DNA from 4 places in the Pseudarthrobacter sp. SSS035 genome. Region 2 is predicted to be linked to each of the others. Evidence: riboswitches for the same ligand, from Rfam matches in the RefSeq annotation. Region 2 holds a riboswitch; each other region holds the start of a gene.

Region 1 (4,293 bases), 1.7 Mb from region 2:
GCCGGAAGTGCAATCGCGAGTCCGCGCAGCATAAAACCGATGCCCAGCTGAAGGGAACCCTCGCTGATGGACCAGATCCCGACGTCGAGCAGGACAGCGCCGCTGTCCGCCGCGACGATCGCCGTGCTCCAGCCGCCCAGGGCTGCCGCGATGATCAGTGGCCAGCCGCGCTGCCACAACAGGCGCAGGGTGAGCCCAGCCAGCGGAAAGAGCGCCAGCTCGGCCGCGAGCGCCACCGAGGCGGACACCCAGTCGATGGAGAGCGCCAGCACCAGCGTGATGAGGAAGACGACGGCGAACTTGGCCAGCGGGTTGGCGCGCGTAAGCAGCGCGTCGTTGCCGCGGAGGGTCAGGGCATCCCTCATGCCGCATCTGCTTCCTGGCGGGCGCCGCCGCGGGAGGCCGGGCCAAGCCGCAGTTCGGCCCCGCCCAGGACGGCGCTGAATTCCTGGTCGTGGGTCACGGAAACCACGGAGGTCCCGGCGTCGAGCAGTTCTGAGAGGAACGATGCGAGCTCGGCCCAGGTGTTGGCGTCCTGGCCGAAGGTCGGCTCGTCGAGGACGAGCACACGCGGGTGGGCAGCGAGGACAGTGGCCACCGAGAGGCGCCGCTTTTCGCCTCCCGAGAGCGTGTACGGATTGGCGTCCACCAGGTGCGTCAGGCGCAGCCGTTCCAGCAGCTCATCAACCCGCTCCTCGCCATGCCCCAGGTGCCGCGGGCCGAACATCAGTTCGTCCAGCACGCGGCCGGTCACGAACTGGTGCTCGGGTTCCTGGAAGACGGTTCCGATGCGGGAAATCAGCTGGTTGGCTTTCCATGTGAAGGGATCGATCCCGGCCCCCTCGGAAAGCTCGACGGCGGCGGACACCTTCCCTGCCACCGGTGCCAGAAGTCCGGCGAGGGTCAGCGCAAACGTTGATTTGCCGGCGCCGTTGGGTCCCGTGACGGTGAGTGCCTGGCCGGAACGGACCTGTGCCGCGATGCCCTGCTGCACCGGCACGGGCGGGATGGTCCGGAAACCGCGGCGCCGCGGACGCTCGCGGGAGACGGCAAGGTCCTCGGCAGCCAGCAGCAGGTCACCGGAGCCTGCGGACACGCGGCGGCGGGTTGCCGGGACATACCCCGGTACCCAGACGCCCGCGCCGATCAGCATGTCCCGCGCCTCCGCCAGCACCTGGTCCGGCGGCCCGTCCAGCAGGACGGCGGACGTCCCGGCGGAACTTCCAGCGGAGCCCGCTGCGGAGCCCGGCTGGAGCACCACAATCCGGTCCACCAGGTCCTTCCAGACGGACACCCGGTGTTCCACCACAACAAGCGTGGCGCCGGTTTTGTCCAGGCAGCGGCCCACGGCGTCCCGGACTTCCAGCACACCGGCGGGATCGAGGTTCGCTGTGGGCTCGTCCAGCAGGATCAGCCCGGGCCGCATCGCGAGGATACCCGCCAGCGCGAGGCGCTGCTTCTGTCCCCCGGACAGGGCCGACGTCGGGTGGTCCAGCGCGAGCCCGGCGGCACCAGCGCCGCCGTCGGCGTCCAAACCAGTGCCGCCGGCACTTCGCAGCCCGACGTCGTCGAGCGCTTCATGGACGCGCCGCCAGATCTCGTCCCGCGGAACGGCGAGGTTCTCGGCGCCGAAGGCGACGTCGTCACCCACCCGGGAAAGCACCACCTGCGTTTCCGGATCCTGCTGCATCAGGCCCGAGCGGCCGCGCTGCCCGCGGGGCACCACACCGTTGATCAGCAGCGAACCGGTTTCGTCGGCGTCGTCCCCTTCATCCCCCAGCACCCCTGCGAGCGCGTGCAGCAGCGTTGACTTGCCCGCGCCCGACGGGCCCAGCAGCAGCACCCGCTCGCCGGGCGCGATGTCGAGGTCGAGGCCCTGGACGGCGGGGGCGGAACGTCCCGCATGCCGCCAGCCCCAGCCACGGGCGGACACCGCGGCGGGGCGCACTCCGGAAGCGCCGGCGTCGGAAGCGGTCATCAGTTGAAGACGGGCTCCGACGCTGCCTTCCGGGACGCGAACGAGCTCAGCACACCGGTCCGGGCCAGGCCGCGGGTGGCAATCCAGGACAAGGCACCCGCAATCACCGCGCCGGAGATGGTGCAGAACACGATGTACGCGAGCTTGTCGCCGGGCTCGTAGGCGATGTTCCAGCCCCACGGCAGGAACGAGTCATTGAGGCCACAGAACAGGCCCGCCCCGGCACCGGCCAGCAGTGCGGCGATGAGGTTGTACTTCTGGTGCAGGAAGGACTTGAACCGGAAGTTGCCGTACACCAGCAGGAAGAACACCAGCTCGGCGCCCAGGCCCTGGAGGAGTCCGGAGATCAGCACCGTGGCGCCGTACTGCGAGCCCATGATGAGTTCGCCGGTGGCGGCCACCGCTTCGCAGAAGAGTGCCGCGCCGGGTTTGCGGATGATGAGCATGCCCAGCACTGCCGGGATCATCCAGCCGCCGGCGATCAGGCCGGTCAGCGGGGGGTAAACGGCGTTCATGGGGGCGGAGACGATGCCGGCGCCCTGGGACCAGGCCCAGAAGATCACGCCGCCGGTGATGGCGATGAGTGCCGCCACTACGATGTCCACAACGCGCCAGGTATTGCCGGTCTTTTTGATTGCTGCAGTTGTCATTTTGGTCCTCCTGAGGAACAGGAGGGGAAAGTGCCCCGGCGTGCGGCGCTGCCGCCGTTTCCGGACACTTCGAGAACTCGACTCCCTTGCGCCGGTACTAACCGGATCAGGTTCGAGGGTCTGCGGCTGTCCGCACTCTCAGCGCCCACCTGCGGTTCCCTGGCAATGCCAGTGATGTCCGACGGCGGCGCTCCCCTGTCGTAATAAATCTGCCCTGATGGGCGTGCTCCAGTTTACACCGAGGGCGGGGTAGATTGTGGGCCATGACTGCCAACAACCCGACTGTGACTGCGTTCAATCCCGATTCGACGGTGCCCCAGCCGGCGGGGCTGCTGGAGGCCCTGATTGCCCGGGTCGAAGCCGAGATCAACGAGCTGCAGTTTCCGCATTTCAGCAAGGACGACTCCCTCAACCTCGGGCTGCTCCTGGTGGAGCTGGGCAAGAGCCGGAAGCTGCCCATCGCGATCGACATCACCAAGGGTGACCAGGTCCTGTTCCACGTGGCCCTGGACGGCGCCACCCCGGACAACGAGCGCTGGATCCAGGCGAAGCAGCGCACCGCCGCCAGGTATGAGATCCCTTCGTTGCTGGTGGGCCTCCGCGGCAGGCTGCACGGCGGCCGGATCGAGGACCACGGCTGGTTTGACGAGTCCACCTACGCCCCGCACGGCGGCTGCTTCCCGGTCTACGTCGCCGGCGTGGGTGCAGTGGCCACGGTGACGGTCTCGGGCCTGCCCCAGCAGCAGGACCACGATCTGGTGGTGGAAGCCCTGCGTGAGATTCTGGAGTCCATGCAGCCGGGTTAGGCTAAAGGAAGTCCCGGATCCGCTCACAAGGAGTTCAACGAATGAACCTGTTCATCAAGCTGCTCGGCACTGCAATCAGCATCGGCGCCGGGTTCGTCGGCACCAAGGTGGTCAATACCGTGTGGGAAAAGTCCACCGGCCGCAAGCCCCCCACCGGCAAGGATGAAGACACTCCCACCACCCTGCGCTCGGCCCTGACGTTTGCGCTCATTTCGGCCTCGGTCAGCACCATCATCCAGGTGCTCGCCAACCGCGGCACGCAGCGGGCCATCACCCGTTTCGCCAAGTCCCAGGACATCGTCTAAACCTGGCGAGGTTTAACCCTGGCAAGCAGTCCGGCGGTGGGTTGACGCTCAGTCCCGCCGGCCGCCGTCGGACGCTTCATCCCGGGATGACTCATCCCGGGCCGACTGGGCCGCCTTCTGAACCACGGCTTCGAGTTCATCGGAGCTGAGCAGCTCACGGTGCAGGTGTTTGGTCCGGTAACCGGCGCGGCCCACCATGTGGGCGGAAACCGGCACCGTCAGCAGCTGGAAAATCCAGGCCACCAGCAGCACCGGCCACACCCACCAGGTGCGCAGCTGCAGGCCGATGGCCGCCAGGAGTAGGAACAGCCCCAGCACCTGGGGCTTGGTGGCCGCGTGCATCCGGCTCAGCAGGTCCGGGAAACGGAGCAGGCCCACGGCGGCGGCGAGCGACATAAGGGCACCCACTACCAGGAACACCGCCGACACGGTATCGATGACGTTATCAACCACGCTGGCCTCAGGACTCATTGGCTTGCTCCCGCCGGTCGGCCACGTAGCGCGCAACGGTCACCGACCCGATGAAGCCGACCACGGACAGCGCCACCAGCAGC
Region 2 (4,293 bases):
GGCACTCATAACGACACTGGCTGCTGCCCAATTGGGATGTCGGTGCCGTGGAATAGGGTTGGGTCATGTTCAAACAGCGGGTAGTGTTCGTGCACGGCGCCGGACCGTTCGGTGCCGCGGCGTGGCCCCGCCAGCACGGAATGGCCCTGACGTACGACGCCCTGTTCCTGCGGCGGCACGGCTTTGATCCCGTCGCTGAACCCGTGGAGTCCTCGTTCTCCGAAGATACCGCCATCATCCTGCGCTCACTTGCCGATGACGGTCGCGGGGCCGCCGGGGGCCATGTTGTTGCCCACGCCGAGGGCGCGATTGCGGCCATGATGGCTGCCGTCGAACGCCCCGATCTGGTGTTTTCCCTCACGCTGGTAGAACCGGCGTGTTTGTCCCTGACCGCCGAACTGCCGGCCACGGCCGCACACCGCGCCCTGATGCAACCGCTGTTCGACGTCCGGCACCAGCTCAGCGATGAAGACTTCCAGCGGGAGTTCGTGCGGCGAATGTTCGCGGCGGACCTGCAGGAGCCCGCCACGCCGGAGGAAAAGCGGTCGGCGCGCCGGCTCCGGTTGCAGGCGCCGTCCTGGGAGGCCCCGCTGCATATTGTTCCGGGCGTCCCCACGCTGGTCCTGACGGGTGGGTGGGAACCGCTCTACGAGGAGATCGCCGGATATCTGCAGGAAACCGGTGCCCTGCACCGCATCGCTGCGGGAGGACACCGGCCCCAGGACTCTGCCGAAGGTGACCGTGCCATCCGGTCCTTCATCGCCGACGTCGGCAGGTCACGCTCGGTTCAGGCTTCCTGAGCCGTCAGCTCCCGGCCGGGGTCCGAAGCTCGGGGAGGTAGACCTTGCCGCCGGCGGCCAGGAACTCCGCACTCTTTTCGCGCATCCCGCTGTAGGCCTCGGCGATGGCCGCCTGCGAATCGGCGGAACCGTATTCGTCCCTGATGTCCTGGCTGATCTTCATGGAGCAGAACTTCGGGCCGCACATGGAGCAGAAGTGGGCGGTTTTGGCCGGTTCGGCGGGCAGCGTCTCGTCATGGAAGGCCTCCGCCGTGACCGGGTCCAGGGACAGCGCGAACTGGTCGCGCCAGCGGAACTCGAACCTGGCCTTGGACAGGGCATCATCCCGTTCATGGGCGCCGGGGTGGCCTTTGGCAAGGTCTGCTGCGTGGGCGGCGATCTTGTACGTGATCACACCGGTCTTCACGTCGTCCTTGTTCGGGAGGCCTAGGTGTTCCTTGGGCGTGACGTAGCAAAGCATTGCCGTGCCGTACCGGGCGATTTCCGTGGCGCCGATGGCGGACGTGATGTGGTCATAGCCCGGGGCAATATCAGTAACCAGCGGCCCCAGGGTGTAGAACGGGGCGCCCTTGCAGAGCTCCTGCTGGCGTTCCACATTCTCCCGCACCAGATGGAACGGGACGTGCCCGGGACCTTCCACCATGACCTGCACATCGAATTCCCACGCCCGCTGGGTCAGTTCGGCCAGGGTGTCCAGCTCGGCGAACTGGGCGGCGTCGTTGGCGTCCGCCGTCGCTCCCGGGCGCAGTCCGTCGCCCAGGGAGAACGCGACGTCGTACTTGGCGAAGATCCGGCACAACTCGTCGAAGTGCGTGTACAGGAAGTTCTCCTGGTGGTGGGCCAGGCACCAGCCGGCCATGATCGCGCCGCCCCGGGAGACGATGCCGGTGACGCGGTTGGCCGTCAGCGGCACGTAACGCAGCAGCACGCCGGCGTGGATGGTCATGTAGTCCACGCCCTGCTCGCACTGCTCAATGACCGTGTCCCGGTAGATCTCCCACGTCAGGGCGTTGGCCTCGCCGTTGACCTTCTCCAGCGCCTGGTAGATGGGCACCGTACCGATGGGCACGGGAGAGTTGCGGATGAGCCATTCCCGGGTGGTGTGGATGTCATCGCCGGTGGACAGGTCCATCACCGTGTCAGCTCCCCACTGCGTGGCCCACTGGAGTTTGTCCACTTCCTCGGCGATGGAGCTGGTCACGGCCGAGTTGCCGATGTTGGCATTGATCTTCACCAGGAAGGCCTTGCCGATGATCATGGGTTCGGATTCCGGGTGGTTGATGTTGTTGGGGATGATGGCCCGGCCGGCCGCCACCTCGTTGCGGACCAGTTCCACGTCGCAATTTTCACGGAGGGCGATGAACTGCATCTCGGGGGTGATGACGCCCTGCCGCGCGTAGTGCATCTGGGTGACGGTCCGGCCGCCGACGGCGCGGCGGGGCACCGGCTGGGCGCCCTTCCACTCCGCAGAGGCTGCGCCGCGGCGCACGGCCGACTTGCCGTCGTCGAGCAGGTTCCGCTCCCGGCCGCTGTAGGGCTCGGTGTCTCCGCGGGCGGCGATCCACTCTGAGCGGAACGGGTTGAGGCCCACCACCGGATCGCTGCCCGGTCCCGCCGTGCGGTAGGTCCGGAAAGGCCCGTTCGCCTCGCCGTTTGGCGACGGTTCGAGGGCGATCTCGGTCACGGGAACCCGGATCCCGGTGGCCTCATCGTGGATAAACGCCAGCGAGTGGGACTTCAGTGACTGGGTTTCAGGCTGGAGCGTTTGATCCACGTCGGCATTTTGGGCAGGGATCAGCTGTGTTTCTTGTGTATTCAATGAATACTCACTTCCTTCGCCGGCATTACCCGGACAGGTTCAACGGTCGCAGGCTGCGTCAGCCCGATCTCAGCCCCTGCAAGGGCTCCCGTGTGGTCAAGTCGAAGCTACCACAGGCCGAGGGTGGATTGGTGACAGCAATCACGGGAAAGCGGTCGCAATCTGTCTGCTCCGCCACTTGAATCAAATTGAAGCTTCAAGTAAATTGGAGCCATAGCCGCCTTCCATCCGAAGGCCAACGGACCGGGAGTGTTCAAATGACTGCAGAAGCCACCAGCCGGGATCTCCTTCCCGCCGACCTCTCCATGGGCACCGTGATGCTGAAGGTGGGCGACATGAAGCTGATGACCGGCTACTACCAGCGTGCGCTCGGCCTTGAGGTCGTCGCGGAACAGGACGGCGGCGTCTATCTTGGCCGCCTTCAACGCCCGCTGGTCCATCTCGCGGCCGCCCCGTCCTTGAATCTGCCTGGCAGGGGAGAGGCCGGGCTGTTCCACACCGCACTGCTGTTTGACGACCAGGCTTCGCTGGCCGCCACGGTAGCCACCGCCGCCCAGTACGAACCCCGGTCCTTCACAGGCAGCGCCGACCACCTCGTCAGCGAGGCCTTCTACTTCAATGACCCCGAAGGCAACGGCATCGAACTGTACTGGGACAGGCCCCGCGAAAACTGGTCCTGGAACGGGAAGGATGTAGTGATGGACAGCCTGGCACTGCCGCCGCAGCGCTTCCTCGAGCAGCACCTGACCCAGGAATCCGTGGCCGGCCAGCGGGCCAGCGAAGCCGGAGTGGGCCACGTCCACCTCCAGGTGGGCGACGTCCAGTCAGCGCACGATTTCTACGTGGGCACGCTGGGCTTCGAAAAGACCGCCGGCTGGCACGGGCAGGCGCTGTTTGTCTCTGCGGGCCGGTATCACCACCACATGGCCATGAACGTCTGGAACAGCCGCGGAGCCGGTCCCCGCAAGGACACCCTGGGCCTCGGTGAAGTGCTCATCGAGGTCCCTTCCGGGGATGACGTCGGAGCGCTCGCCGACCGCCTGAAGGTCGCCGGTGTGGCCTCGCACCACACGGGCGCCGAGCTTCGCTTCGAGGACCCGTGGCGCAACAATATCCGTGTCGCCGTCCGCTGAGTGCGGATGCCAAATGTGCGGCCTGCCTTGTACTAGGCTGATTCTGAACGGCCGGGGCGGCACTTGCTGCTGCCCTTCCAGGCCGCACCGTCGACGGAATGAGGGCTGTTCCCATGGGCTTCACTGAAATTTTTGTTTCCACTCACGATGCCGCGCTGAAGCGGGCGGACGTCCTGGATGCAGGCGGCTCCCCGGCGGGCCAGGCCCTGCGGATTCCCGGAATCAGCGATTTCGAAATCGAGCAGCTTGGCGATCTTGCCGGCGTTGCGGTGCACGCCGGTGGCGCGGACTACGAACTGGCCATGGTTGACGTGGCCAGTGATTCCCTCCTCGGGGTCCCGCGTGCCATGGTGCGTGCGCTCGCCGACCTGCTCAGCTACGAGACTGAAGGCGAAGGCAATGTCCTGGACGACGTCGCTGAAAAGTGGGCCGCCCAGGATGACATGCCGTTCGGCGCAGCCGAGGCCCGGACGTATGTCCAGCAGTTCGCTGAGCTTGCCAACTCCGTCGATGACGCCGCACGCACCGGCGTGTATGTCTG
Region 3 (4,293 bases), 340 kb from region 2:
GGGCCGTCACGGCGGGTTCGGCGATCTGGATGATCCCCGAGGGGCCGTTTCCATTTTTTGCGGCTCCGTTTTTCGCAGCGCCGTTCTTGGTGCCGTTGCCATTCCTGCCGTTGCCGTTTTTCCCGTTGCCGTTGTCCTTCTGCGGCTTGGAGCCGGAAATCACGATCGCATCAAACTCCTGTCCCACATGGTTGACCAGGAGCGCGGCCTCCACGGTGTCCAGCGCCATGCGTTCCATCCGCGATGCCAGCTGGTCGGATCCGGCCATGATCTCCGGCAGGGACGGTAGGGCTTCCCGCGCCCAGTCCGGTACCTGGTTGCCGTTGCTCAGGGCTTCGCAGATCACCAGGACAAAGCGGTCGATCAGACGCCGGAGCGGTGCCGTGGTGTGGGCATAGGCAGCGCCGATGGCGGCCTGGATGGCGGCTTCCGGGACTGTGCCGTCAAACGCCGTGTAGCTGGCGCCGCGGAACAGCATGCCGGCGGAGTGCAGGATGGCCAGTTGCCGGGGCGCGGTCGGATCAAGGCTGCGGAGGTATTCGCCGTAGCTGATCTTGCCGTCCCATGGCTTGCCCAAGGCCTCGGTCTGGAGGCGGAAGTGACGCAGGGAGCGCTCGTCGGGGGCGGGCATGGTGCGAAGGATGCCCACTTTTCCCGCCAGCATCAGGTCTGCCGCCGCCATCCCCGTCATCAGGGAGATCTGGGCGTTCCAGTCCTCCACCGGCAGCTGCGGCGCGGCGGCAATCCGGTAGCCGCCGTCGGGCAGTTGCACGATTTCCTGTTCAGGCATGTTCAGGCTGGCGCCGCCACGCTGCCGCTCCAGTTCAACGCGCTTGAGGCCCACTTCCTTCAGGAGCTGCAGGACAGGACCGGCCGTTCCGGCGTCGAGTTCGGCCTGGACTCCCTTGTAGCTCAGCTTGGCCCGGCTGCGGATGGTGGCCCTCCGGACGCTCACCGTGGAGACCTGTGCGGTGTCGTTCAGCCCGAACTCCCACACGTAGGCGGAACACAGCTGGCCGGCGAGAAGGCTGCCTGCCCCTTCGCTGATGACTTCCGGGTGCAGCGGGATACGGCCGTCAGGGGCGTAGAACGTCTGGCCGCGGCGCCGGGTCTCTGCGTCCAGTCCGCCGCCGGGGCGGACAAAGGACGGCACATCAGCGATGGCGTACAGCACCCGGTAGCCATTGCCCGCACGCTCGATGAACAGCGCCTGATCCAGGTCAGTGGACGACGCCGGATCGATAGTGAGGAAGGCCACTTCCGTCAGGTCAGCACCCGGCAACTCGTGTGCGGCCACTGCCGCTTCCGCGTCCCGGACCGCCTCCGCCGGGTAGGGCCCCGGCAGTTCCAGCTCGGTCCGCAGGGCGCTCAGCGCCGCCGCGAGGTCGTTCGTCTGCTCGTGGACATTGGGGGCCAACCTATGATGTGACACGAAAATCAGGTTAGCTCGATTTCCACGGATCGTGCACGCCCGCCGCCCGCCACGCGGGGGATCGTCAGGATGCGCCGGCGTCCAGGGTCGCCAGGAGTGCCGCGGCCGCCGCTGCGGGGTCCGGGGCTTCGGTGATGGCACGCACCACAACAATCCTGCCGGCGCCGGCCTCCACCACCTGCTCCACGTTGCCGAGATCGATGCCTCCGATGGCAAACCAGGGCAGCGTGGCCTGGGTGCCACCGGCAGCGCGGACGGCTTCGGCCGCGTACCGCACCAGGTCAAGGCCGACGGCGGCCCGGCCCGGTTTCGTCGGAGTGGCCCAGACCGGTCCTACGCAGAAGTAGTCCAGGCCGCCTTGGTCAGTCAGCCCACCGGACAGCCGGATGGCGCCTTCGATCTGCTCGGCGGTGTGCGTGGAAAGGCCGATCGCGGCTGGTGCCCCGAGCAGCGTGCGGGCGGAAGCGACAGGCAGATCTTTCTGCCCGATGTGGAAGACGGGGGCGCCGGACAGCAGCGCGATATCGGCACGGTCATTGACTGCCCACAGCTTTCCGTGGCGTTCGGCCGCGGCCTGAAGCACGGCCAGCAGCTCCAGCTCCTCCGCCGCCTCGATCGCCTTGTCCCGGAGCTGGATGATGTCCACGCCGCCGGCAAACGCCGCGTCCACAAACTCGCCAAAGTCCCCGCGGTCCCGGCGCGCGTCGGTGCACAGGTACAGCCTGGCGCTGTGCGGGAGGCCGGTGTTTATGCCGCCGGCAGGGTCTGTTCCGGTCAAGGACTCGGGAGCGGCGGAGGGGACAGAGGGCGTGCCTGCAGCGGCGAAGGATTGCGCGTTCATGGAAACCAGCCTAAGTCCCCTAAACTGGGCGGGTACTGCGGGAGCCCGTTGCAGCCGTCACAAAGCGGCCGGGCTGAGAGGGCGTCAGAGCCGACCGCTTGACCTGATCCGGCTAGTACCGGCGTAGGGAAGGAACATATGCCCCCCGCAATAAGCAGCCCACCTGAGTCCGCACGAGCCAGCCAGGCCACCGCCCTGCACGCCGACGTGGCCGTCATCGGCGGCGGAGTCATCGGCCACGCCATAGCCTGGGAAGTCCGGCGGTCCGGCCGTTCGGTCGTGCTGATCGATGATGCTCCCGGCAACGGCGCCAGCTGGGCAGCCGCCGGCATGCTGGCCCCTGTGAGCGAACTGCACTACCAGGAGGAAGACCTCCTTGAGCTGATGCTGGCATCCTCCGGCCTGTGGCCTGCCTTTGCGGCGGACCTCGCCCTGGCCGGGGCTGGCGATACCGGATATCTGACGACGCCGACCCTGGCCATCGGCGCGGACGCTGCGGACCGCCGGGCACTGATGGACCTCCGGGCCGTGCAGCAGGCCAGCGGCCTGGTGGTGGAACCCCTGACTGTCCGTGAGGCCAGGACCAGGGAATCCCTGCTCAGCCCGGCCATATCCTGCGCCCTGGACATCCCCGCCGACCACCAGGTGGATCCACGGAAACTCGTGGCGTGCCTCCAGGAAGTCCTGGCCATCCACGAACCGGGAGCAGGAACAGCCGTGGCAGGTGCCCGCGCGGGATTCGCCGTTGACCAACGTGCCGCTGCCCTGCTCTGGGAGGGCGGCCGCGTCATCGGCGTGAGGCTCGCCCACGGCGGAACTGTCCAGGCCAAGGAGACCATCGTGGCCAACGGATTGCAGGCGGCGTCGCTGGAGGGCCTGCCGGGTGGACTGCATTTGCCCCTGCGGCCCGTCTACGGTGACATCCTGCGGCTGGCTGTTCCGCGGCACCTGCGCCCGCTCCTCACCTCCACTGTCCGCGGAATGGTCCATGGTGTGCCGGTCTATATCGTTCCCCGGCGGGACGGCACGGTGGTGATCGGGGCTACGCAGCGAGAAGACGCGCTCGCCGGGTCGGGCGAAGCCGCTGTCTCGGCGGGCGGCGTCTACCAGTTGCTGCGTGACGCCCAGGTCCTGGTGCCGGCCGTCTCGGAGCTTGAACTCCTGGAATGCACGGCACGGGCAAGACCGGCGACCCCGGACAATGCGCCTCTCCTCGGCCGCGTACCGGTTTCCGCGCTAACGCCACGGAGGGGGAACACGGCGAACATTGCCGGGCTGATGGTTGCCACCGGATTCTTCCGACACGGAGTGCTGCTGGCTCCGGCGGCGGCGGCCATCTGCCGGGACCTGCTGGACGGCCGGACGGACCCGCGATGGGGGGCCCTCAGCCCGGCCCGCTTTTCAGGAAAGCACCACGTAGCCGGCACACAGTCCCCAGACAAGGACATCAGCAGCACGAAGGACCTCGACCCACAGAAGGAATCAGCATGAACATCACCCTCAACGGCTCGCGCCATTCCGTGGCGGACGACGCCTCCATCACCACCCTCATCAGCCAGATCACTGGCCGTCCCCTCGCGGCCAACGGCCAGGCAACAGACGGGCAGAAACTCGGCGTCGCCGTCGCCCATAACTCCGAAGTAGTACCCCGCAGCCAGTGGTTCGTCACGGCGCTCGCCGAAGGTGACGACGTCGAACTGGTCACAGCAGTCCAGGGAGGCTGACACCATGACAGTAACCAGCAACATCAGCACACATAACCGTCCCGAGGGCGCAGACAGGCTGGTCATCGACGGCGTCGAGCTCGGCTCCCGCCTCATCATGGGCACCGGTGGCGCCCCCAGCCTCGACGGGCTGGGCGCCGCCCTGCTGGCGTCCGGAACCGAGCTGACCACGGTGGCCATGCGCCGCTATTCGCCGGCTGAATCGGGGTCCCTTTTCCAGCTCCTGGTGGACCACGGGATCCGGATCCTGCCCAACACCGCCGGCTGCTTCACCGCCCGGGACGCGGTCATGACGG
Region 4 (4,293 bases), 100 kb from region 2:
CCGCAAACTGCCCGACGTCGAGCGCAACCGCCTCAAGCGCATCCTCAAGGACCGCCTCCCGGAGCACGCCGGCGTCATCGTCCGCACCGCTGCCGAAGGCGCCTCGGAAGAGGAGCTCACGCACGACATCAACCGGCTGCGCGCGCAGTGGGAGGGCATCGAAAGCCAGTCCACGTCCACCAAGATCCTCGCGCCGGAGCTGCTCTACGGCGAACCTGACCTCACCATCAAGGTGGTCCGTGATGTCTTCAACGAGGACTTCTCCAAGCTGATCGTCTCCGGTGAAGAGGCCTGGGACACCATCGAGGCCTACGTCACCTACGTGGCACCGGACCTCGTGGGCCGCCTGGAAAAGTGGACCAAGGACCAGGACATCTTCGCTGCGTGGCGGATCGATGAGCAGATCCACAAGGCCCTGGAACGCAAGGTCTTCCTGCCTTCGGGCGGCTCGCTGGTCATTGACCGCACCGAGGCCATGACCGTGGTGGACGTCAATACCGGCAAGTTCACCGGCAGCGGCGGCAACCTCGAGGAAACCGTCACTAAGAACAACCTCGAGGCAGCTGAAGAAGTGGTCCGGCAGCTCCGGCTCCGCGACATCGGCGGCATCATCGTCATCGACTTCATCGATATGGTCCTCGAATCCAACCGCGACCTTGTCCTGCGTCGCATGGTGGAATGCCTGGGCCGCGACCGGACCAAACACCAGGTGGCCGAAGTGACCTCGCTGGGCCTCGTGCAGATGACGCGTAAGCGCATGGGCACCGGGCTCCTGGAGGTCTTCGGCGAGCAGTGTGAAACCTGTGCGGGCCGCGGAATTGTCACCCACGACGACCCCGTGGAACACCGCCGCGCCAACACGGTAGCCGCGGAGCATCACGTGCAGCGGGTTGACAGCCGCCCGGAAGCACAGCGCACTGACAGCGTGCGGACTGACAGCCAGCGCCCGGACAGCCAGCCGGGTGGCCGCACTGACCGGAAGCGCCGCCGCGGACGGGGCGGCCAGCCGCTGGAAACGGCACCGGCAGCTCCGGTGCAGATCCACACGGTCCACCCGGAAGCCAGCGATGCCGAGCGCCATGCGAAGGCGGAGGCCACGCGGGCAGCGCTTGCGAACATTGCGGCCGCAGCCCACGCTGCGCATCTGCATGACGACGAGGTGGCTCATGCATCAGCTGCCGCGGGCCGGCAGCCTGCGGCTCCGGTGCCGGCTCCGGTTGGGCAGTCCGAAACGGACTCCAACGGCCGCCCGGCCGCGGTGCTGACATTCGGCGGCGAGCAGGTGGTGCTTCCGTTCGTTGCGCACCACGATGACCAGCCGCACGCACCTGCCCTGACACTTGACCGCCTCGCGGAGGCCTTTGCCCACCTTGGTGAGCCGGCTCCTGTAGCGGAAAGCACGCCGCCGGCAGTCCAGGCAACTGAAAGCCGGGCGGCCGAACCTGCCCGCCAGCAGCAGCCAGCCGCGGCGGAGAAGGATTACTCCGACCACACCGAGGAGCCCCGCGCCCGCCGTCCCCGGCGGAACCGGAGTGCCAGCCGTGCCCAGGGCGCAGCCAATGCCACGTCCGTAGAGCATCACGAAGCCGCTCCGGCGGCTGCCGCCGGACACACCCACGCCGCCAAGTCGCCGGAGCCCGTCAAGGCTCCTGTGGCCGACAAACCGGTTGCCGCCAACGCGCCCATCATCCTGGGCGTAGGAGTTCCGGCCTCGGAGCTCTGACCAAGCAGTAGGGCAAGCCAATACAACGGCGCCCGGACGTGCCTGTGAATCACAGGCTGCGTCCGGGCGTCCGGCGTTAAGTCGCGAGGAACGCTAGGCTGGTGACTGACACGGGGTGCCGCGCAGAGAGCCGGCTGAGATCCACACCCGTTGAACCTGTCCGGTTAGCACCGGCGAAGGGATGTCTCCTTTGGCTTCAACTTCTGTCCTTCCTCCTGCAACACCCGCGGCGGCTCTGCCGGAAACCCCGGCAACCCGGGCTGGGGTCCGGCCCGCACCAGGCCGATCTTCTGCGGTCCGGGTGCTGCGTGACGTTCCGCGGGTGCTGTCCATTGCCGGATCGGACCCTTCAGGGGGCGCGGGCGTCCAGGCCGACCTCAAAAGCATTGCAGCCCTTGGCGGCTACGGCATGGCGGCCATCACCGCGCTGACGGTCCAAAACACCCAGGGGGTCCAGGCGGTTCACGTCCCGCCTGCGTCCTTCCTGGGCCAGCAGCTCGATGCCATCAGCGATGACATCACCATCGACGCGGTCAAGATCGGCATGCTGGGCGACGCTGCCGTGATAGGTGTGGTCCGTGACTGGCTGGACAAGGTGCGTCCCGCCGTCGTCGTTCTTGATCCGGTGATGGTGGCCACGAGCGGCGACCGGCTGCTGCAGGAGTCTGCCGAGGCGGCCCTGAGGGAGCTGCTCCCGCTCGCGGACCTGATTACCCCCAACCTGGCCGAACTTGCCATCCTGGTGGGGGAGCCGCAGGCGAGGGATTGGCACGACGCGCTCGGGCAGGGGCAGCGGTTGTCCGCCGCGACCGGTGCCACCGTCCTGGTCAAGGGCGGCCATCTCGACGGCGGCGCGTGCCCGGATGCCCTGGTCAACGCTGCCGGGCTGCTCGCCCAGGAGGTGGTGGAAGTGAGCGGGGACAGGATCCCCACGCGCAACAGCCACGGCACCGGCTGCTCGCTGTCGTCGGCCATGGCCACAGCTCAGGCCCGGCTGGGGGACTGGGAAGCCGCACTGCGGCAGGTGAAGCCCTGGCTGGTGGGCGCGCTGCAGGCCGCTGACCAACTTGAGGTGGGCGGGGGCAACGGCCCCATCAACCACTTCCACCACATGCAACAGGTTCCGGCAGCCGGTGAATTCGCAGAGACGCTGCGCCGGGCGTCGGAGCCGGATCTTGCAGCCATCTACGGACTGGATTTCATCCGAGACCTGGCGGCCGGCACATTGGCTGAGGAACAGTTCGCCTATTACCTCGCCCAGGACGCCATCTACCTCAACGGCTATTCGCGGGTCCTCGCCCGGGCCAGTGCGCTGGCGCCCACGGAAGCCGCCCAGCTGTTCTGGGCAAAGTCGGCCCAGCAGTGCCTTGAGGTCGAGTCCGAACTGCACCGCACGTGGCTAAGCACCAGGACAGTGGACTCCGTCCTGGGACCTGTCACCAAGTCCTACGTGGACCACCTGCTGGCGGCCTCGGCTTCCGGCAGCTACGCGGTCCTCGTTGCGGCGGTGCTGCCGTGCTTCTGGTTGTATGCCGAAGTGGGACAGACCCTCCACTCGGAGTTCCTGGCTGCGGGTGCACCGGCAGCACATCCTTATGCCGACTGGCTGCGGGCCTATGCTGACGAGGATTTCGCCCAGGCCACACGTGACGCCATCGCCTTCGCTGACGACGCCGGCCGGAGTGCTTCCGCGGATGAACGGGCGGCGATGCTGGTGGCTTTCAGGCAGTCGTGCCGGTTCGAAGTGGAATTCTTCGACGCGCCGCGAATTCATTCCTGACAGGCTGCGGCCCGTTCGGCCTGTACGATAGTCAGGCACGGTTTTGGATTGTCAGTGCAGTACCTGCTTGTGGGTCCTATCACAGACAACCGACCGTAACCAGCCTCATTTGCGGCCGAAGGCAAAATTAGCGTATTCTAGATCTTCGGTGCTTACGCCAACACTTGGGTTACGACCCCACGGCGTTGAGGCACAGCGAGAACCCAGCCAAATATGGAATCGGGTTCAGCACGCAAATTTAGTAATAAACGTCGAGAGAAGTGAGTTCCCAAGTGGTGTACGCGATTGTCCGCGCAGGCGGCCGCCAAGAGAAGGTTTCCGTTGGAGACTTCGTTACCCTGAACCGCGTCCCCGGTGGAGCCGGCAGCACCTTTGAGTTGCCCGCACTGCTCCTGGTAGACGGTGACAAAGTCACCTCTGCTGCTGCGGACCTGGCCAAGGTAACGGTTACGGCTGAGATCCTCGAAGACCTCCGTGGTCCGAAGATCGTCATCCAGAAGTTCAAGAACAAGACCGGTTACAAGAAGCGCCAGGGTCACCGTCAGGAATTGACCAAGGTCAAGATCACGGGTATCAAGTAACTCTTCGTTACTGTTCAGGTTCTTCAGCAGATTCCCCAGAATTTAAAGGCAGGCATTTCAAATGGCACATAAAAAAGGCGCGAGTTCCACTCGCAACGGTCGTGACTCCAACGCCCAGTACCTCGGCGTCAAGCGCTTCGGTGGTCAGGTAGTTTCCGCAGGCGAGATCATCGTCCGCCAGCGTGGCACCCACTTCCACCCGGGCGCCG

Evidence for each region. A riboswitch is a leader RNA that binds a small molecule or an ion and turns the genes downstream of it on or off. The one in region 2 is predicted to bind thiamine pyrophosphate.
Region 1: linked by a shared signal. The riboswitch ahead of MUN23_RS10075 (ECF transporter S component) and the one ahead of thiC (phosphomethylpyrimidine synthase ThiC) in region 2 are both predicted to bind thiamine pyrophosphate.
Region 3: linked by a shared signal. The riboswitch ahead of thiO (glycine oxidase ThiO) and the one ahead of thiC (phosphomethylpyrimidine synthase ThiC) in region 2 are both predicted to bind thiamine pyrophosphate.
Region 4: linked by a shared signal. The riboswitch ahead of thiD (bifunctional hydroxymethylpyrimidine kinase/phosphomethylpyrimidine kinase) and the one ahead of thiC (phosphomethylpyrimidine synthase ThiC) in region 2 are both predicted to bind thiamine pyrophosphate.

The regions. Positions count from the first base shown of each region.
Region 1 covers NZ_CP096882.1:2,195,066-2,199,358, reverse strand. The annotation lists gene MUN23_RS10085 (energy-coupling factor transporter transmembrane protein EcfT) at 1-365, opposite strand, end outside; gene MUN23_RS10080 (ABC transporter ATP-binding protein) at 362-1,978, opposite strand; gene MUN23_RS10075 (ECF transporter S component) at 1,978-2,628, opposite strand; TPP riboswitch at 2,694-2,835, opposite strand; gene MUN23_RS10070 (heme-degrading domain-containing protein) at 2,892-3,434, shown strand; gene MUN23_RS10065 (DUF4235 domain-containing protein) at 3,476-3,739, shown strand; gene mnhG (monovalent cation/H(+) antiporter subunit G) at 3,788-4,210, opposite strand; gene MUN23_RS10055 (monovalent cation/H+ antiporter complex subunit F) at 4,200-4,293, opposite strand, start outside.
Region 2 covers NZ_CP096882.1:3,873,235-3,877,527, forward strand. The annotation lists gene MUN23_RS17895 (alpha/beta hydrolase) at 66-800, shown strand; gene thiC (phosphomethylpyrimidine synthase ThiC) at 805-2,574, opposite strand; TPP riboswitch at 2,614-2,721, opposite strand; gene MUN23_RS17905 (VOC family protein) at 2,877-3,752, shown strand; gene MUN23_RS17910 (hypothetical protein) at 3,866-4,293, shown strand, end outside.
Region 3 covers NZ_CP096882.1:3,531,708-3,536,000, forward strand. The annotation lists gene MUN23_RS16360 (RNB domain-containing ribonuclease) at 1-1,432, opposite strand, end outside; gene thiE (thiamine phosphate synthase) at 1,497-2,273, opposite strand; TPP riboswitch at 2,301-2,421, shown strand; gene thiO (glycine oxidase ThiO) at 2,412-3,764, shown strand; gene thiS (sulfur carrier protein ThiS) at 3,761-3,997, shown strand; gene MUN23_RS16380 (thiazole synthase) at 4,002-4,293, shown strand, end outside.
Region 4 covers NZ_CP096882.1:3,976,413-3,980,705, forward strand. The annotation lists gene MUN23_RS18440 (Rne/Rng family ribonuclease) at 1-1,723, shown strand, start outside; TPP riboswitch at 1,825-1,922, shown strand; gene thiD (bifunctional hydroxymethylpyrimidine kinase/phosphomethylpyrimidine kinase) at 1,905-3,503, shown strand; gene rplU (50S ribosomal protein L21) at 3,776-4,084, shown strand; gene rpmA (50S ribosomal protein L27) at 4,146-4,293, shown strand, end outside.